3 regions of the Kitasatospora sp. NPDC038210 genome follow, and region 2 is predicted to be linked to each of the others. Evidence: riboswitches for the same ligand, from Rfam matches in the RefSeq annotation. Region 2 holds a riboswitch; each other region holds the start of a gene.
What was found. A riboswitch is a leader RNA that binds a small molecule or an ion and turns the genes downstream of it on or off. The one in region 2 is predicted to bind cyclic di-AMP.

Region 1 (6,594 bases), on a different contig from region 2:
CTCGTTCTGGGTGATCTGCGGGATCGCCGACGCCGCCGCGGCCGCACTGCTGATCCGCACCGGCCTGCGCCGGGGCCGGGCGCTGACCGGCGCCTGGATGTGGGTGGTGGGGGTCCCGCTGCTCGGCCCGATGATCTACAACCGCTTCGACATGATCGTCACCGCGGTCGCCCTGGCCGGCCTGCTGGCGCTGATCCGTCGTCCGGCGGTCGGCGGGCTGCTGCTGGGCCTGGGCGGCATCGTGAAGGTCTGGCCGCTGCTCGGCCTGATCGGCACCCCCTCCGGCCGCCGGACCCGCCGTTCCTGGACGCTGGCGGGGGCCACCGCCGTCTCGATCGGCTTCCTGCTCGCGGCCGGCATGAACGGTGCCTTCGACTTCCTGGCCTTCCAGAAGGACCGCGGCATCGAGGTCGAGTCGGTCGGCGCGCTGCCGCTGCACTTCGCCCGGATCGCCGGGGGCTGGGACGGCCGGGTCACCATGAACTACGGCTCCCCCGAGATGCTCGGGCCGTGGGTCGGCGTGATCAGCAAGGTCATGATGGCCGGCACCGTGCTGGGCTTCCTCTGGCTGCTGCTGTGGCGCTTCACCTCCAAGCGCCGCAACGCGGCCACCATGTACGACGCGGCGCTGTGCGCGCTGCTGGTCTTCGTGGTGACCAGCCGGGTGATCAGCCCGCAGTACCTGGTCTGGCTGGTCGGCGTCGCGGCGGTCTGCCTGACGGTGCGCGGCACCAGCCAGCGGCCGGTGGCGCTGCTGATCCTGCTCGCCTGCCCGCTGACGCTGGTCGAGTTCCCGACGATGTTCACCCAGATCCTCGCCAGCGACCCGGGCGCCATCACGGTGCTGGCGCTGCGCAACCTGCTGCTGCTGGCCGCCACCGTGCTCTCCTGCGTCCGGCTCTGGCGCTCCACCCGGGGCGAGGCGCCGCTGCCCGCGACCGTGGTGCTGGACCGCGAGCCGGCCGCGCTGCCGGCCGCCGGCTACCCGGTGCGCCCGGGCATCGCGTACGAGCAGGACCTGCTGGACGGCATCGACCACTTGGGCACGCCGGCCGAGCCGCGGCGCTGACGCTGCTGCGGCCCGCCGGCCTCAGTCCTTCAGCGCCGCCACCTCGTCCAGCCAGAGCCGGGTGAACCCGGCCAGGCCCACGCCCAGTTCGGCGCGCATCAGCCGGTCCGTACGGCGCTCGCGGTCCTCGCCCTGCCCGTCGTCCGCGCCGACCGCCCGGTAGAAGGCGACCAGCCGCTGCGGCCCGCTGCGGCGGGCGATCAGCTCGCAGGCGAGCCAGGACTGCTCGTAGGCCTGGGCGATGCCGGCGGCGCCGGCGGCGAAGTCCTGGTCGGCGGGCAGTTCGGCGGGCAGCCTCCCGGCGGCGACGTCCCGGGCCAGTTCGGGGGCGATCTGCTGCGGGCTGCGGCCGCTGTCGCGGTAGGCGGTCCAGTCGGCGACGCCCTCGGAGAGCCACATCGGAGTCCAGGCCCGGGTGTCGGCCCTGGTCGCGACATGCGTGGCCTCGTGCGTGACGACCACCTGGCGGCCGAAGCCGCTGAGCCGGCCGTACGCCTCGGGGTTGACCAGCACCCGGTCCGCCGGGGTGTCCCGGGGTGCGCCGGGGGCGGCCACGGTGACCGCCGCCATGTCCGCCCAGCCGGCCGGGTCGCCCTCCAGCAGCCGGGCGAACTGCTCCTCGGTGGCGGGCAGTTCGAGCAGCAGCCGGCCGGGCCAGGCGTCGCCCCAGACCTCCTCGACGGCGGGCACCGCGCGGTCGCCCACCACGACCAGCCCGGCCGGGTCGGGGCCGTCGGCCGAAGCGAGCACCAGGCTGTGCGTGCCCGGCGCCGGCCGGACGGCGCCGAGGTCCCAGAGCGCCGGCGGCCCGTCGGCGCTCTCCTCGCGCTCGACCCGCCAGCCGTCCGCGGCCGCGGCCAGTTCGATCCGGCGCGGGTACACCACGGGGTGGTCGTCGTACCCGGCGATCCGCACGGCCAGGTCGGCCGCGGCGGTCAGCCGGTCGGGCCCGCCGCCCGCGGCGAGCACCAGGTTGCGGTACGCCGCCTCGGCCACCGGCAGCCCCGACCGGGCCTCCAGCGTGCGCGCCCGTTCCGCCAGCACCGCCGCCACCGCGGCGCGCCGGTCGGCGACCGCCCCGACCGGTGCCGCCGCCGGGGCGAGCGGCGGCAGCGACAGCTGGGCCAGCCCGCCGACCGCGAGCAGCAGCGCACCCCGCCGGGACAGCGCGCGGCGGGGTATGTGCGCCGGACCGGGTCCGGCGGGGTGCGAAGGGGACGCGCTCAGAGCCGGACCACCCCCGAGACAGGCATGGCGTTGACGCTCTCGTAGCGGACCTTGGCGCCCGGGTAGGGGGCGTGCACGATCACGCCGCCGCCGGCGTACATGCCGACGTGGTGCATGTCCCGGTAGAAGATCACCAGGTCTCCCGGTCGCGCCTCGGAAAGGTCGATCCGCCGGCCGGCGTACGCCTGGGCCTGCGAGGTGCGCGGCAGGGTCACTCCGGCCTGCCGCCAGCTGTAGTACATCAGACCGGAGCAGTCGAACGCGCGGGGCCCGGTGGCCCCGTAGACGTACGGCGAGCCGATCATGCGCACCGCGGCGGCCAGCGCGGCCGCCCCGCGCTCGGAGGCGGGCGGGGCGGTGCCGAGGTCCAGCCGGTCGGTGCCGCGGGTGGCGCGCTGCTCGGCGTCCCGGGCGTCCTGGGCGGTCATCCTGGCCCGCTCGGCGGCGTCGAGGCCGTTGAGCAGCTTCTGCGCCCTGGCCAGCCGCTGCTGGATCTGCTGCTTGCCGTCGGCGAGCGAGCGGCGGGCCTGGTCGAGCTCGGCGAGCTTTCCGGTGGCCTCCGTCCGCCGCTGGTCGAGCCGGCGCTGGCGGGTGACCAGCTCGTGCAGCGTCTCCTGCTGCCGCTGCGACGCCTGGCCCATGGTGCGGGCGCGGGCGAGGTAGCCCTCCGGGTCGGGGGACAGCATCAGCTGGGCGGTCTGGGTCATCCCGCCGCCGCGGTACTCGGCCCCGGCGACGGTCGCCAGGTCGCCGCGCAGCTCGTTGAGCTGGTCCTGGGCGACGGCGATCTCGCCCTGCAGGATCGTGGTCTCCCCCTGGAGCCGGCGCTGGGCCTCCTGTGCGGCGTTGTACTGCTCGGACGCCTGCTCGGCCTCGTCGTAGAGCTGCTCGACCTGCGCCTGGACGTCCTTGCGGTCGGCCGGGTCCGGGCTGCCGGGGGCGGCGTGGGCGCCGCCGCCGGTCGCCACGCCCAGCGCGGTGGTGGCGGCCGCCGTCAGCACCAGTGCACGGGCGAGCAGTTGGGAACGGCGGTGCACGGGCACGGCAGCGGCTCCAATCCTGCGGCGCGGCCCCGCGGCCGCCCGTGGCGGGCGGCCGTCGAGCGGGAGTCCGGTGGCAGACGTTAGCGAGTCCGGGCAAGCGAGTCCAAACCCCTACGGACCCGAATATTTGACCCTCAATCGGACATCAGCCCGAGCAGCCGCCAACGCCGCAGGCCCGGCCTTCCGTGGTGGAAGACCGGGCCTGGGAGGAGCCGAACGGGATCAGACCCGCACGATGCCGCTCAGCGGCATGTTGGTGACGGCCTCGTAGCGGACCGAAGCACCCGGCTTGGGGGCGTGCAGCACCTGGCCGTTGCCGGCGTAGATGCCGACGTGGTGGGCGTCCCCGTAGAAGATCAGCAGGTCGCCGGGCTGGGCCTGGGACAGGTCGGTGCCGATCCGGGTGCCGGCGTGGGCCTGCTCCTGCGAGGTGCGCGGCAGCGACACGCCGACCTGGTTGAACGCCCAGACCATCAGGCCGGAGCAGTCGAAGGAGCTCGGGCCGGTGGCGCCCCACACGTACGGGCTGCCGACCTTGGAGGCGGCGGCGGAGAGCGCGGCGGCACCGCGCGAGCTGCCCGGGGCGGGGAGCTTGCCGGCCGGCGTGGAGGACGGCGCGGAGAGGTCGGTGCGGCTGTTGTCGCGCGAGGCGCGGTCGGCGTTCTGCTGCGCCTTCGCGGCGGCGTCGGCCTGGGCCTTGGCGTCGGCGGCGGCCTTCTCCTCGGCCGCGCGCAGCGCCTGGCGCTCCTGCTCGGTCAGGGTGTTGAGCAGGTCCTGGGCGGCCTTCAGCTTGGCCTGGACCTCGTCCTTGGAGGCCTTCAGCTGCTGGGTGGTCGACTCCAGCTCGGCGAGCTTGCCCTGGGCCTCGGTGCGGTCCTGGTCGAGCTTGCGCTGCTGCTCCTGGAGCTGCTTCAGCTGGTTCTTCTGGGTGTCACCGGCCTGGTTCAGCGCACCGGCCTGGTTGAGGAAGTTGTCCGGGCTGGACGAGAACATCAGCTGGACGGTCGGGGATATGCCGCCGTTGCGGTACTGCTCCCCGGCGATCTCGGCGAGTCCGCCCTGCAGCTCGGTCACCTGGGCCTGCTGACGGGCCACCTGGTCCTGCAGGCCGGCGACCTGCTTCTCCAGGGTCTGCTGCTTCTCCTGGGCGGCGTTGTACTGCTCGGTCGCCACCTCGGCCTGCTCGTTGAGCTGGTCGACCTGCTCCTTGACCTGGTCCTTGGTCGGCTGCGGGTCGGCGTGGGCGCCGGACTGCGCGGAGAGGGCGACGGCAGCGGCGGCGACACCGGTCAGGATCGAGACCCGGGCGCGACTTGCTGGCTTGGGACGACGATGGGACGCCACGAAGGCGGGCTCCTTCTTCCTACGTCCGCCTACCGGGTGAGCTGACGGGTTCGGGCCGGAAGCATGCCCTACGACGCCTCACGGCCGTTCCAGCGGCCGACCTGGCGCCGATTCACCCCGGAGGAACGTGGTTCCCCGGCTCCGCTCCGCAGCGCCCCCTACCACTGGGCTCCCCTGTCGGGCAGTCGCTTCGACCTGCCCCGCTGCCTCGCGAACTCGGCGGTAACCACCGCCGCCACCCTGGCTGGGTGATCGACAGTGCGGTGGTTCGAAGCATGACCCTAGTAACTGAACCGTGATCGGTTCAAATCCTTGTCAGAAAAAAGACGGAGGATTACCCAAGTTCTTTTGTGAAAATGACCGATGGTGATCACAGCCGCACGCAAGGCTGATCAGGTCTCACCCGCCGCTCGCGAAACGGTCGAAAACCCGAACGCCACCCCGTCGGAGGTGGCGCGGATCACAGGGGCCCGGACGGGGCCTCCGGAGGGTGTCGGGCCGTCAGACCCGGCGGATGGTGTTGATCGGCATCGCGTCGGCCTTCATCACCTTCACCACGTCACCGGTGTGCGGCGCGTGGACCACCATGCCGTTGCCGATGTACATCCCGACGTGGTGCATGTCGCCGCCGTAGATGACCAGGTCGCCGGGCTGGGCCGCGGCCAGTCCCGGCACCGCGGTGCCGTAGTGGCCCTGCTCCTGCGAGGTGCGCGGCAGCGAGACGCCGGCCTGGCCGTACGCCCAGAGCATCAGGCCGGAGCAGTCGAAGGTGCTCGGACCGGTGGCGCCCCACACGTACGGCGAGCCCTGCTTGCTCATCGCCTTGGCGACGGCCACCGCGGCGTACCCGCTGGCCGGCGGCAGGTTGCTCAGGTCGACCCGGTCGCTGCCGCGCGAGGCCCGGTCGTCCTGCGCCTGCTGGGCCTTCAGCGCGGTGCGCTCGGCGGCGCTGAGCGAGTTCAGCAGGTCCTGGGCGGCCTGCAGCTTGGTGTTGACGTCCGCCTTGGCCTGGTTCAGGTCCTTGGTGGTGCTGTCCAGCGAGGCCAGCACGGCGGCCGCCTCGGCCTTCTCCTGGTCCAGCCGGCGCTGCTCGTCCAGCAGCGCCTTGAGCGCCTCGGCCTGGGTGGTGCTGGCCTGCTGGACCGTCGAGGCCTTCTCCAGGTAGCCCGACGGGTCGGAGGAGAGCATCAGCTGGACGGACGGGTCGATGCCGCCGCTGCGGTACTGGTCGCCGGCCACCTCGGCCAGGCCGCCCTGCAGCTGGGTCATCTGCTCCTGGCCGCGGGCCACCTGGTCCTGCAGCTGGTCCGCCTGCTTGCGCAGCTGGTCGGCCCGCTCCTTGGCGCCGTTGTACTTCTCGGCCGCCTGCTCCTGCTCCTCCTGGAGCTGGTCGATCTGCGCCTTGACGTCCGTTTTGTTCGGCTGCGGCGCGGCGTGCGCGGCCACCTGGGCGGAGAGGGCGACCGCGGTCGCAGCGGCAGCGGTGAGCACGGAGATCCGCGCGCGGCTCGGCTGCTTGGGACGGCGGTGGGAGGCCAAGGGACCGGCTCCTTCTTCCAACGGGCTCACCCGATCGGATGAGGTTCCGGAAAATAGGTTTGACGCCAGACCCTAGTGCGGATCTATTCGCTTTGCCACTCCCCCGAAGGCGTGAACCCCGTTCACCACACCGGCTTCACCGCACCCGCACACGGTCGGGGACGCGGCGCTGACCAGGTGTCATCCTAGCGGGCCGACGCTCAGGGCCGTGCCAGCCGGTTCAGCAGCAGCACCGACGCCACCGGGCGTGCGCCCGCCTTCCGCACGCCCTCCGCGACCTCCCGGTCAGCGGAGACCACCACCACCGGACGGCCCTGCGGCTCGGCCCGCACCAGACGGCGGATCAGCTCGTCCGCGGTCTCCCCGGTCCGG
Region 2 (6,594 bases):
ACTGGAGAAGGTCGCCGCCCAGGGCTGGGCGCAGGACCACGCCGAGCACGAGTCCTTCATCAACTGCGTGGCCGCGCCCGTCCGGGACGCCAGCGGCCGGGTCGTCGCCGCGGCCTCCATCTCCGTCCCGGACGTCGTCCTGCCGTACGAGCAGGTGCTGGACCTCCTCCCGCACCTGCTCGCCACCGCCCGCGCCGTCTCGGCCGACTGCGGCCGCCCCGGCCAGAACTGACGATCCGTCACCTCACGTACTTCACGCCAAGGAGCCCCATGCCCGCCGAGCGCCCCCAGCCCGCCGAGACCGCCCAGGCCGCCGAGAAGGTCGAGATCCGCACCGACGGCGCCCCCGCCCCGGCCTGGACGTTCTCCCAGGGCGTCCGCAAGGGTCCCATCCTGCAGGTCTCCGGCCAGGGCCCGCAGGACCCGGCGACCGGCGAGTACCTCCACCACGGCGACGTGAAGGCGCAGACCCGGCGCACCCTGGAGAACGTCAAGGCCGTCGTCGAGGCCGGCGGCGCGACCATCGAGGACGTGGTGATGTTCCGCGTCTACCTCACCAAGCGCGCCGACTTCCCGCTGATGAACGAGGTCTACGCCGAGTTCATCGAGGAGAACGTCAAGCCCGGCGGGGTGAAGCCCTGCCGCACCACCGTCTTCGTCGAGCTCCCGCAGGAGCCGATGCTGGTCGAGATCGACGCCCAGGCCGTCGTCGCCTGACGCTCCCGCCCCCGACTGCACCCACGGCAGGGCCCGGACGCCTCCCGCGCGTCCGGGCCCTGCGGCGCTTGCCACACCCGGGCAGCAACATTAGGTTAGGCTCACCTAACTAACTGGAGGTCCGTCCATGAGCCTGCCCACCGGCGACACCGAGGTCCCCGAGCCCACCACCGCCGAACGGATCCTGAGCCTGCTCGGCACGACCTCCTCGCTCGCCGTCCGCGCGCTGGGCGAGCACCACGACCTGGACACCCCGGTCTCCGTCCACGGTTCCCGCCTGCGACTGCGCGCCCCGCTGGACGCCCCGCTCACCGCGGCCGCCACCCGGGCCACCGACGGCCTCGCCGTCGTCCTCGACGTCACCGACGTCTCCCCCGTCGCCGTCCGCGACCGCGTCCGCGCCCGCCTCACCCTGGCCGGCCGGCTCCGGCTGGCCCACCTCGCCGACGACGGCCTCAGCGTCCACCTGCGCGTGGACGTGGCACACGCCGTCCTCGCCACCCCGTACGGCACCGGCGCGGTCACCGCCGCCGGCCTCGCCCACGCCACCCCCGACCCGATGGCCCGCCACGAGGCCGCGATGCTCACCCACTTCGCCGACGACCACGCCGACGCGCTCGACGTCCTCACCCGCCTGCTCGACCCGGTGCTGCTCGCCCGGAACCCGGACGTCCGCCCGCTCGCCCTGGACCGCCACGGCCTGGTGCTGCGCCTGGACCACCCCGACGGCCATCGCGACGTCCGCCTGGTCTTCCCCGAACCGGCCCGCGACGTCGAGGACTTCGGCCACCGGATGCAGGACCTGCTGACCGCCGCCCGGTACGGCCAGCCCGCCCACCGCGCCTGACTCCCGATCCCCTTCAGCGCGTTCAGCAGGCGGACCGTGCGAACGGATCGACCCACCGGCCGGCCGCACCAACCACGCCGGAGCGAACCCCCGTGCCGCACCGGCCCCGGAAATGGCAGCGGCCGGCCCGGCTCGCGAGGGAGGTGGGTCCCGCGAGCCGGGCCGGCCTGGGCGTGTCCCGCGCCCATGTCCACTGTGCGGCGATCACCCGGTCGAGCGGTCACCCGACATGACCATCCCGGAGGATCGATTCGCTCCGCAGCAGCGGTGGTTCCTGAAACCCCGGAAGGGTCAGAGCGCGACGCCGTGCGCGCGCAGGTAGGTGACCGGGTTGATGTCCGAGCCGTACTCCGGGGTGGTGCGGATCTCGAAGTGCAGGTGCGGGCCGGTCACGTTGCCGGTGGCGCCGGAGAGGCCGAGCTGCTGGCCGGCGGTGACGGTCTGACCGATCTTCACGCCGATCGACGAGAGGTGCGCGTACTGCGCGTACTTGCCGTCGGCGAGCTTGATCTCGACCTCGTTGCCGTAGGCGCCGCCGTTGCCGGCCTTGACCACGACACCGTTGGCGACGGCGCGCAGCGGGGTACCGGTGGAGCAGACGAAGTCCTGGCCGGTGTGGTGGCCGGAGGCCCACATCGAGCCGGCGACACCGTAGGCCTCGCCCAGGACCGGGTTGGCCAGCGGCGCGACGTAGCCGGCGGTGGCGGCGACCGGAGCGGCGGTCACGGCCGGGGCCGGAGCGGCGGTCTGAACCTGGGTCTGCACCGGGGCGGCCGGCTTCGCGGCCTCGGTCTTGGCCTGGACCTTGACCTGCGGCTTGGCCGGAGCGGCGGGCTTGGCCGGAGCGGCCGGCTTCGCCGGGGCGGCGTCGGCGGACGGCGCGGCGGCGTGACCCGCGATGGTGAGCTGCTGGCCCGGGAAGATCAGGTTCGGGTTGGCGCCGACGACCGAGCGGTTCTGCTCGTACAGCGCGTGCCAGCCGCCCTCGACGTTCTTGACGTCGGCGATCTTGGACAGGGTGTCACCGCTGACGACGCGGTAGCTCTCGTGCGCGGCAGCCGGAGCGGCCGGCTTGGCGTCGGCGGCGGGGGCGGCAGCAGCGGCAGCAGCGGGGGCGGCAGCAGCGGCGGGGGCGGCCGGGGCGGTGTGGGCCTGGGCGCTGATCGCGGTCACGAGCGGAAGGGCGAAGGCGGCGCCGGTGACGGCAGTGGCGATGCCGATGCGGGCGGCGCGGGGCAGGGCGATACGACGAGCCTGAGCAGGCATGGAAGTTTCCTCTCCGACGCCTGCGAGGTGAGCTGTCGGGTTCGGGCTGGAGTTGCCCGGCCGCATGCGCGGCTTCACCCCAAGCCGGCCCTGGACGCCCGCGCCCTGAGGCGCGAACTCCGGTCCGGCGACTTACCTGTGGGTCCCCCGCTCCTGCCGTACAGAGTTCAGTTCGAACCACCCGGGCAGCGGCAGGACTCGGCGTTCCACCCGGTGGATCCGTCCGGGCTGGCCGGGCGGTCGCTGAACTAAAACCCATCCGTTCGGGTGAAGCAATGTCGATCTCTTGAATCCGCGACGACCCCCGGGGATCCGGTCACCCTCCGAATGATCCGCGGCACGGTGTGTACACCATCCATTCACCCCGTGCCACTGATCCACGACCCTGCGCCGACGACGACGGCACTGCGCAGTCGTCCGCTCACGCACCGGCAGCCTCCAACACACCCACCGGTGAGCCTTGTCACGTACGCCCCACGGGGCCAGGATCGGGCCGTGGCCACCTCCGAAGCAGGCACCCTGCGCCTGGGCACCGCGCAGGGTCGCTGGGTACTCCTGGCAACGGTGCTCGGATCCAGCATGGCGATGCTCGACGGCACCGTGGTGAACGTCGCCCTGCCCCGCATCGGCGCCGACCTGGGCGCCTCACTGGCGTCCCTGCAATGGACGCTGAACGCCTATCTGCTCACCCTGGCGGGCCTGATCCTGCTCGGCGGCGCGCTCGGCGACCGGTACGGCAGACGCCGGGTCTTCCTGATCGGCGTGGTCTGGTTCGCCGTCGCCTCCGCGGCCTGCGCCGCCGCGCCGAACATCCAGGTGCTGATCGCCGCCCGCGCCGTCCAGGGCATCGGCGGGGCGCTGCTCACGCCCGGCTCGCTCGCCATGCTCCAGGCCGTCTTCCACCCTGACGACCGCTCGGCGGCGGTCGGCCTGTGGTCCGGCCTCGGCGGGGTGTCGGCCGCGGTCGGCCCCTTCCTCGGCGGCTGGCTGGTGGACGGCCCCGGCTGGCGCTGGATCTTCCTGCTGAACCTGCCGCTCGCGGCCGCCGTCATCGCGGTCACCACCCGGTCCGTACCGGAGAGCCGGGACGAGAGCGCCACCGGCCGCTTCGACGTGCCGGGCGCGGTGCTCGCCGCGCTCGCGCTCGGCGCGATCACCTACGCGCTGACCGCGGCCGGCGAGGGCGTGTCCCCCGCGGTCTGGGTCAGCGGCGTGATCGGCGTGGTGCTCGGCGTCGCCTTCGTCACCGTCGAGCGCCGCGCGCCCGAACCGATGCTGCCGCTCGGCCTCTTCTCCTCCCGGCTGTTCACCGCCGTGAACCTGGTGACCCTCTGCGTGTACGCGGCCTTCAGCGGCGTGTTCTTCCTGCTGGTGGTGCAGCTGCAGATCGTCGCCGGGTTCTCACCGCTGGTCTCGGGCTTCGCGCTGGTGCCGATCACCATCCTGATGCTGCTGCTGTCGGCCCGCGCCGGCCGGCTCGGCAAGCGGATCGGCCCGCGGATCCCGCTCACCGTCGGCCCCCTGATCTGCGCCGCCGGGGTACTGCTGATGCTCCGCATCGGCTCCGACTCGTCGTACTGGACGGACGTGCTGCCCGCCGTCACGGTGATGGGCTGCGGGATGACCCTGCTGGTGGCGCCGCTGACGGCGACGGTGCTGGCCGCTGTCGAGGTCCGGCACGCGGGCATCGCCAGCGGGGTCAACAACGCCGCCGCCCGCGCGGCCGGCCTGCTCGCGGTGGCCGCCCTGCCGGCCCTGGCCGGGCTGAGCGGCAACGCCTACCAGGTGCCCTCCGAGGTCGACTCCGCCTTCCACACGGCGATGCTGATCTGCGCGGGCCTGCTGGCCACCGGCGGGCTGATCGCGTTCGCCACCATCCGGGGCAACGTGCTGGCGCCCGAGGAGAAGCCGGTCGCCGAGCCGAACTGCGACTGGCCCTGCGGCACCACCACGCCGCCCTTCGACCCGGGCCACGTCCACACGCGCGTGGACCCCGCCACCGGTCCGGCGGCGGGGCCCACGCCCGAGAGCTGACGCGACGTCACCTCACCGGGACGTCACGGGACATCGACCTCAGAGGATGTCACCCGGCGAGTACTTGGCGGCCTCCGGGTAGGCGGCCGCGACGGCCTCCACCCGGCGGACCACCTCGGCTACCTGGGCGCCGGCCGCACCGGTGAAGGAGAGCTTGTCGGCCAGCAGCGCGTCCAGCGCGGCGCGGTCCAACGGGATCCGCTCGTCGGCGGCCAGACGGTCCAGCAGCTCGTTCTCCCGGGCGCCCGCGCGCATCGCCAGTGCCGAGGCGACGGCGTGCTCCTTGATGACCTCGTGCCCGGTCTCCCGGCCGACGCCCGCGCGCACCGCGCCCATCAGCACCTTGGTGGTGGCGAGGAACGGCAGGTAGCGGTCCAGCTCGGTCTCGATCACGGCGGGGAAGGCGCCGAACTCGTCGAGAACGGTCAGGAAGGTCTCCAGCAGGCCGTCGAAGGCGAAGAAGGCGTCCGGCAGCGCGACCCGGCGCACCACCGAGCAGGAGACGTCGCCCTCGTTCCACTGGTCGCCGGCCAGCTCGCCGGTCATCGAGGCGTAGCCGCGCAGGATGACGGCCAGGCCGTTGACGCGCTCGCAGGAGCGGGTGTTCATCTTGTGCGGCATCGCCGAGGAGCCGACCTGGCCCTCCTTGAAGCCCTCCGTGACGAGCTCGTGGCCGGCCATCAGGCGGATGGTCTTGGCCAGGCTGGACGGCGCGGCGGACAGCTGGACGAGGGCGGTGAGCACCTCGAAGTCCAGCGAGCGCGGGTAGACCTGGCCGACGCTGGTCAGCACGTTGTCGAAGCCGAGGTGCCCGGCGACCCGGCGCTCCAGCTCGGCGAGCTTCTCGGTGTCCCCGCCGAGCAGGTCCAGCATGTCCTGGGCGGTGCCGACCGGGCCCTTGATCCCGCGCAGCGGGTAGCGGGCGATCAGCTCCTCCAGGCGGCGGAAGGCGACCAGCAGCTCGTCGGTGATCGACGCGAAGCGCTTGCCCAGGGTGGTGGCCTGCGCGGCCACGTTGTGCGAGCGACCGGCCATGACCAGCTCGGAGTGCTGGGCGGCCAGCTTGGCCAGGCGGACCAGCACGGCCACCGTGCGGTCGCGCACGTGCTCCAGCGACTGGCGGATCTGCAGCTGCTCGACGTTCTCGGTCAGATCCCGCGAGGTCATGCCCTTGTGGATCTGCTCGTGGCCGGCGAGCTCGCTGAACTCCTCGATCCGGGCCTTCACGTCGTGGCGGGTGATCCGCTCACGGGCGGCGATCGAGCCGAGGTCGACCTGGTCGATCACCCGCTCGTAGTCGGCGACGGCGTTCGCCGGCACCTCGACACCGAGGTCCTGCTGGGCCTTCAGGACGGCCAGCCACAGGTGGCGCTCAAGGACCACCTTGTGCTCGGGGGACCACAGCTGGGCCAGGGTCGCCGAGGCGTACCGGGAGGCCAGGACATTGGGGATCTGGGGCTTCGCGCTCACGCTTCGCAAGAGTAACAGCCGAGGTCACGCCGGGCGTCGGCGGATGGGGTGGGCTGGGTCGCGGCGCTGCTCTGACGACGGCGGGTCCGCCCGGCGCCGGCGGCGCGCGCAACACGAGCGGCACTCCGGCACCGGCAGGAACGGCGCTGGCGGCGCGGGACCTACTGCGCGCCGCCCGTCCGGCCGGCCAGCACCGGCAGGACCTGCGAGCAGATCGAGTGCAGGGCGATCCGCTGCTCGTCGGTCATCTCCTGGAAGGC
Region 3 (6,594 bases), on a different contig from region 2:
GCCACGAGCGGATCGGGCTGGCCGTCGGGCAGCGCCGGTACGTGCCCGTGCTGCGCAAGATAGAAGGCTTCACGGCGGCGATGCGGGAGGTGCTCGGGCGTACCCAGGAGGAGGCCGAGAACCTCGTCCACCACACGCTGTTCAGCGTGGAGGGCGGACACGCGGCGGCCGGCGCGCTGCTCGACAAGGGCTGCACGGCGATCGTCTGCGGGAGCGACATGATGGCGCTCGGGGCGATCAGGGCGGTGCGGCAGCGCGGCCTGTCGGTGCCGCAGGACGTGTCGGTGGTCGGGTTCGACGACTCGCCGCTGATCGCCTTCACCGAACCGCCGTTGACCACGATCCGCCAGCCGGTCGAGGCGATGGCCACGGCGGCGGTGGACGCGCTGCTGGAGGAGGTCGGCGGGAACGCCGTCCAGCGCGGCGAGTTCATGTTCCAGCCGGAGCTGGTGATGCGCGGGTCCACCGGGGCCTGCGCGCGCTGAGCGCCGGCCGCAGGGCCGAGGGAAGGGCCCCGGAGGGCAGTTGCTCTCCGGGGCCCTTCGGCGTGCCTGTGTGCGGCCCTGCTCGGCAGCGCTCGGCAGATCTCGACTGCCCTCAGCCGTGCTCGGTGTCGGTGGTGCGGTCCTGGGCGAGGCGGTTGCCGTCGGCCGGGTCGCCGGTGCGGGCCTCGGTGCGGCGGCCGCGGGCCAGGTAGTCGCGCAGGACCAGTTCGACGGCGTCCTGCGGGTTCTTGGTACCGGAGAGCATCATCGCGTCGATCGCGAGGTTCGCGTCGAGCGTGACGGTGACCTGGGCCATGTGACTCCTCCTCGGGTGCAGAGCAGCAGCATGCCCGTTCGGGTCCGGTTCCACCACGGGGATACGCCGCGACCCCCGGGGAGGAGCGACCAGACTCTTCCCCGGGGGTGGCGGGTGATCAGTGTTCGGTGGCGGCCGACGACCCGCGATCTGCGGACGACGGATGACAGATATTGAAATCTGTCAGCTGTCAGCTGTCAGCTGTCATCCGTCAGCGGTCGTCTGAAGTCCGTCAGCGACGAGCAGTCGGCTGCCTGCTGCCTGCTGCCTGCTGCCTGCCGTCAGCCGTCTCGCCGTGCTCAGACCCGGCCGGCGAAGTCCGGGGCCCAGTTGGCGACGGTCTGCTCGCGCACACCCGCGCTCGGGTTGGCGGCCTCGACGTACTTGCCGCCACCGACGTAGATCGCGACGTGGTAGACGCCCGAGTCCTTGCCGTTGTTGGACCAGAACAGCAGGTCGCCCGGCTGCAGGCTGTCCAGCGAGACGTGGGTGCTGGCGGCGGCCTGGTCGGCGGCGACGCGCGGGACGGAGATGCCGGCGGCGCGCAGGGCGGCCTGGGTCAGGCCGGAGCAGTCCCAGCCGCCGTTGCCGGTGCCGCCGTAGACGTACGCCTGGCCGACCTTGGACTCGGCGAAGGCGACCGCGGCGGCCATGCTGCCGCTGGCGGCCGGGGCCTGCGCCGGGGCCTGGGCGGCCGGGGTCTGGGTCTGGGCGACCGGCTTGGCGTTCACGGAACCGCCGTTCGCGGACTGACCGGACTTCTGCGAGCGGTTGAACCAGGTGAAGTCCGAGCCGGACTTGTCCGAGGAGGCGGACTGCTGGGTCTGGCCGTGGTCACCGAAGGTCAGGTGCTGGCCCGGGTAGATGGTGTTCGGGCCGTCGGTCAGGGTGCTGCGGTTGAGCTCGTACAGCCGCTCCCAGCCGCCCTGGACGTTGTGCTTGTCCGCGATCGAGGACAGCCAGTCGCCCTCGACCACGGTGTAGTCGTCGCTCTGGGCGGCCTGCTGGTGCCTCTGGGCCCAGGTGCCGGCGGCAGAGTCGGCGGCGTCCTGGGCGGGCGCGGCCGGCTTGGCGGGCTTGGCCGCCGGGGCCGGGGTCTGGGCGGGCTTGGCAGCCGGGGCGGCCGGAGCGGCAGCGGCCGAGGTGTCGACGGCGGCGGGCGTGCCGCCCTTGGTCAGGCCGGCCTTGACCGAGCAGACGGGCCAGGCACCGGGGCCCTGCGAGGCGAGGACCTTCTCCGCGACGGCGATCTGCTGGTCCTTGGTGGCCAGGTCGGCGCGCGAGGCGTAGGCGGTGCCGCCGAAGGCGGACCAGGTGCTCTGGGTGAACTGCAGGCCGCCGTAGAAGCCGTTGCCGGTGTTGATGCTCCAGTTGCCGCTGCTCTCGCACTGGGCGACCTTGTCCCAGGTCGCGACGGAGGCGGCGGAGGCGGTGCCGGAGACGAGGCACGGGACGGTGAGGCCGACGCCCGCGACGCCGATGGCGGCGATCACGCGGCGGGTGCGGCTGGACAGACGGGTGCCGTTGGTGGGCAGCATGAAGACGCGGTCCTCTCCCACGCCTGCGAGGTGAGCTGTCGGATTCGGGCCGGAGTTGCCCGGCCGCGCGTGAGCGCGGCTTCACCCCTAGCCCTGAACCGTTCCTGGGAGCGGTCCGGGGCGACTTACCTGTGGGTCCCCCGCTCCTGCCGTGGTGCGTTTTCGCGCTGCCAGGACATCCGACGGCAGGACTCGGCGTCGCGGATGAACTGGGTCCGTGTGGTCACGAACGGGGAGCACGTTAAGCAGACTTAAGTTCAAACTGCAAATAGCTGTGACGCGCATCACGGATTAGCAGGAAGTGCCAAATTGGCGGCTAATCATGATCGTAAATGATCGTTTTTCGGCAATGCGATTGCGGATGCCCACAACTGTCTTTGCCTCAGGAATGGCATGACGGTGTGTCGAAGCGCGAAACGGCGCACCGGTCCAACCGGCGGAGCGGACGTGATTCGAGCGCCCCGGAGTGCGCTCGCCATTCCCCGGCAAACAGCGGCAGAACGGACATTCCATTCATTGTTCGCTTAACTCCGGTAACTCCCGTACGCCGCAAGAGCGGGAAAGCGGGCAAAGCGAAGGGCCCGGAACGCAAGCCGTTCCGGGCCCCGTGTGCGCGCCGACGGGCGCGCGGTGTCCGCTACTGTCCGGCAGGCTCCTCGGCGGCCGCGTGGGCGCCACGGGCGCCCTCCACGACCCCCTCGGCCTCGGCGGCGGCCGCCGCCTCCGCCTCGGCCCGCGCCAGGTCCTCCGCGGACGGTGCGGGCAGCGCGGCCAGGTAGGTCGAGGCGATCAGCTGGCCGACGGTCGGGTACGCGCCCAGCGGCGCCGCCGACGGGCAGCCGGTCTCCTCGGCGGCCGCGGCGAGCAGCTCGGAGTCGGCCTCCGGCCCGATCACCAGCGGGGCCAGCGCCGGGCGCTGGGAGCCGGTCTCCTTGAGGTGGTCGACGGCCGCGGCCACCGAGCCGGGCACGTCGAGCGCGGCGGCCACGACCGGCACGGCCAGGCGGGCGGCCAGCAGAACGCCGGTGATGCCGGCCGCGGCGGCGGCGTCCTCGCCGCCGACGGTGGTCAGGACCACGCCGTCCGCGGCGGTCGCGATGGCGAAGAGCCGGGCGCGGTCGGCGCGGGCCAGCCCGGCCTCGGAGAGTCGTACGTGGACGGCCTCGGCGAGCAGCGGGTGCGGGCCGAGCGCGTCGGTGACGGGCGCGCCGTACTCGGCGGCGAGCGCGTGGAGTTCGGGCAGGAAGCCGTGCGGACCGGGCACCAGTGGCACCAGGACGGGCATCGGCAGGCCGGCCTCGGCGGCCGTGGCCAGGAGCTCGGCGACGGTGCGGTCCTCGCCGCCCTCACCCTCGGCGGAGCCGCCGGGGAGGTAGCCGACCGCGGCCTGGACGCCGTTCTGCTCGCTGCGGACGATGGAGAGCAGCTCCTCGACGACCGAGCGGGACTCGGGCCCGGCGGCCGTGGGCACGGCGAGCACCAGGGCCGGCGCGCCGGTCGGAATCTCGGGGCGCTCGGGACGACGGTGGCGCCCCCGCGCACGGGAGCCTGGAGTGCGGACGGGCAGTGGCGCGCCCGGAATGGCTGCGGTGCTCATGCCGGAGATCGTAGGACATCTGCCCGTCCGGCCTGCAGTCGGCTGCCGTACGGGTTTCGCGCGGCCGCTGTGCGAACCCGGTGTGTCCGCCGCATCGGGTTCGGGTGGTTTGCCTACAATCCGGACATTCCACACCCAATCCCCGTGCGGGCGCGGCTCATTGCCTGGACGTGCCGGACGGGGTGCGGCGTTGCAGTCGCGGCGCGTGAGATGTCTCACAGCCCGGAGGTCGCCTGACGGAGGGTCACGGCGGTGCGACTCCCGGCATTCGAAGATCAACATTAAGCGGGGGGCCGCTCACGGCCGGTTATCGCGACCCCGGTGATTCAGTCGGCTATGTCCGTTTACGTACCGTCAGGAGAAGGCCCCGTGAAGAGTTCGGGGCTGCGGGTGAAAGGCCTCGTGCACCTGCAATGTCCCGTGCTGATGCACGTGCACTGCAGCTATCATCGCGTCAAGTGAGGCGTTGTGCCGGGCCGGTACGGGGCCGGTCCGTTCGTTCGGCGGTGCCGGGGGCGCCGCGCTGGACGACAACTCCGGAGCTCTTCGGGAGACTTCTATGCACGACTCGCAGAACACACACGACTCGCACGACACCTACAACGGGATGGCCGCGGCCGATCTCACGGGGGTGGTCTGGCAGAAGAGCCGGCACAGCAACTCCCAGGGCAACTGCGTCGAGTTCGCGGCCCTGCCGGGCGGCGACGTCGCGATGCGCAACTCGCGCTTCCCGGACGGTCCGGCCCTCATCTACACCCGGGCCGAGATCGCCGCCCTGCTGCTGGGGGCCAAGGACGGGGAGTTCGACCACCTGGCGGTCTGACCGGCCGCCGTGCTTCACCATCGGGGGGCCGTCGTGGGTGCCGACACCGCGACGGCCTTTGTCTTTTCGGTCGTCTCCTCCGACTTCTCCGCCTTCTCCGACCGTACCGGTCGCCGCCGGGGCGAAGTGATGACGGGGCCTGGCGCAGGGGCCCGGGGCGTGGTCCTCCCGGGGCTTCCCTCGACCGGCCGCTCCGTCCGCCGTCCGGCTCGCTGCAGGGCCTGGTGCGGGAAGGCGTTCCGGGTCGACCACTCGACCGACCACCGCCGGGCCGGTCCTCCGGCCGATCGCCGAGCGGGTCCTCCGACCGATCGCCGGGCCGGTTCCCCGATCGACCGCACGGCGTCGGGCGCTGCTCGCCACGTGCCGCGGGGCGCTAGGCCGAGCGCCGGTGCCGTCCACCGATGTCGACCGGGCCGCCGAGTGCGTCGAGCGCCCCGCGTCCACCGATCTCCGGGTGTCCGTCCAGCGGGCCGCCCGTCGGCTCCGCCTCGAACAGGGCCCAGACCACCTTGCCGCTGCCCAGCGGGTGCCAGCCCCAGGAGCGGCTGAACGACTCCACCAGGTGCAGCCCGCGGCCGGATTCGGCGACGAAGTCCGCCTCCCGCGCCACCGGTCCAACGCTGCTCGGATCGCTCACGGCGCAGACCACCTGGGGCGCGCGGTGCACGAGGCTTATTCGGATCGGCAGCCGCCCGTCCGCGGTCGGCTGTGTGGGAAAGTCATACTCGCCCGGGGCACCGCCCGTCGGGTCGGGCCGTGCGCCGATCGCATGCCGGAGCGCGTTGGTCACGAGTTCCGACGCCACCAGCGCCACGTCGTCGAACAGCTCCGTCAGTCCCCAGCGCTGGAGCGTGGTCCGGGCGAAGTCGCGCGCGGTTCTGACGGCTTCGAAGCGAGGAGCGAGCGTACAGGTGACCACATGGGGGTCAACCGCCAAAGCCGTACCGGTGCTCATGAAGAGCTCCTCCCATAAGGGGGCGGACACGGCTGGACCCGCCGGGGTCATGCCGGTCACCTCCGACTCGCTCGGCCGCTCGGCCGCCCCTTCGACCAGACGCACGCGCACTCGAACGCCCGATGACGCGGGGGACGCCGTCGGGCCGGTGCACGGAGTCGCGCGTGGGGTCGACGCGGAGCCCGCGGGATTGCCAGGGATGTGCAGGTGCACGTGCACCATGGTGGTGTGCGCTCACTGCAGATGCAAGAGTCGATTCACGTGCAGTCGCACTATTGGCATATGCAAGCGCCGGATGCACGTGCATCCTGGTGTGCGGAGTGCAGAACTGATAGGAACATCCGTCAGTATCGGCACCGTGAGCGCTCAACTGATGGCAGACTGTGCGCTGTTTGCCCTAGGTGGAGGTTTCGACCGCATGACCACAGTTCAGCCGGGCGGCGGCTCGATGGTCCGCCGGATCCTCCTCGGCTCGCAGTTGCGTCGCCTGCGAGAGGCGCGCGGCATCACCCGCGAGGACGCGGGCTACGCCATCCGGGCCTCCGAGTCCAAGATCAGCCGCATGGAGCTCGGCCGCGTCAGCTTCAAGGAGCGTGACGTCGCCGACCTGCTCAGCCTGTACGGCGTCGACGACGGCATCGAGCGGGAAGCCCTGCTCGGCCTCGTCCGCGAGGCCAACAAGTCCGGTTGGTGGCACAGCTTCAACGACGTGCTGCCAGGCTGGTTCCAGACCTACGTCGGACTGGAGGAGGCCGCTCAGCTGATCCGGACCTACGAGGTGCAGTTCATCCCCGGGCTGCTGCAGTCCGAGGAGTACGCACGGGCGGTTTTCGGCCAGAGTCGGCCGGTCATCAGCGAGGAGGAGGTCGAACGGCGG

Region 1: it holds a riboswitch for cyclic di-AMP, as region 2 does, so the genes downstream of both, ACZ7KX_RS12355 (NlpC/P60 family protein) here and ACZ7KX_RS16390 (M23 family metallopeptidase) in region 2, are expected to answer to the same signal.
Region 3: it holds a riboswitch for cyclic di-AMP, as region 2 does, so the genes downstream of both, ACZ7KX_RS06370 (transglycosylase family protein) here and ACZ7KX_RS16390 (M23 family metallopeptidase) in region 2, are expected to answer to the same signal.

What each region holds. Positions count from the first base shown of each region.
Region 1 is NZ_JBVJYK010000005.1:151,661-158,254, reverse strand. Features, by position in the region: gene ACZ7KX_RS12370 (glycosyltransferase 87 family protein) at 1-1,069, shown strand, start outside; gene ACZ7KX_RS12365 (hypothetical protein) at 1,091-2,113, opposite strand; gene ACZ7KX_RS12360 (C40 family peptidase) at 2,293-3,339, opposite strand; gene ACZ7KX_RS12355 (NlpC/P60 family protein) at 3,562-4,683, opposite strand; cyclic di-AMP (ydaO/yuaA leader) riboswitch at 4,694-4,847, opposite strand; gene ACZ7KX_RS12350 (C40 family peptidase) at 5,185-6,222, opposite strand; gene ACZ7KX_RS12345 (NYN domain-containing protein) at 6,423-6,594, opposite strand, start outside.
Region 2 is NZ_JBVJYK010000007.1:36,664-43,257, reverse strand. Features, by position in the region: gene ACZ7KX_RS16405 (IclR family transcriptional regulator) at 1-232, shown strand, start outside; gene ACZ7KX_RS16400 (RidA family protein) at 271-717, shown strand; gene ACZ7KX_RS16395 (DUF2470 domain-containing protein) at 845-1,564, shown strand; gene ACZ7KX_RS16390 (M23 family metallopeptidase) at 1,856-2,830, opposite strand; cyclic di-AMP (ydaO/yuaA leader) riboswitch at 2,833-3,013, opposite strand; gene ACZ7KX_RS16385 (MFS transporter) at 3,326-4,864, shown strand; gene purB (adenylosuccinate lyase) at 4,904-6,343, opposite strand; gene ACZ7KX_RS16375 (MarR family winged helix-turn-helix transcriptional regulator) at 6,496-6,594, opposite strand, start outside.
Region 3 is NZ_JBVJYK010000002.1:653,938-660,531, forward strand. Features, by position in the region: gene ACZ7KX_RS06360 (LacI family DNA-binding transcriptional regulator) at 1-485, shown strand, start outside; gene ACZ7KX_RS06365 (hypothetical protein) at 598-801, opposite strand; gene ACZ7KX_RS06370 (transglycosylase family protein) at 1,101-2,339, opposite strand; cyclic di-AMP (ydaO/yuaA leader) riboswitch at 2,347-2,508, opposite strand; gene ACZ7KX_RS06375 (sirohydrochlorin chelatase family protein) at 2,977-3,936, opposite strand; gene ACZ7KX_RS06380 (DUF397 domain-containing protein) at 4,496-4,759, shown strand; gene ACZ7KX_RS06385 (ATP-binding protein) at 5,136-5,717, opposite strand; gene ACZ7KX_RS06390 (helix-turn-helix domain-containing protein) at 6,136-6,594, shown strand, end outside.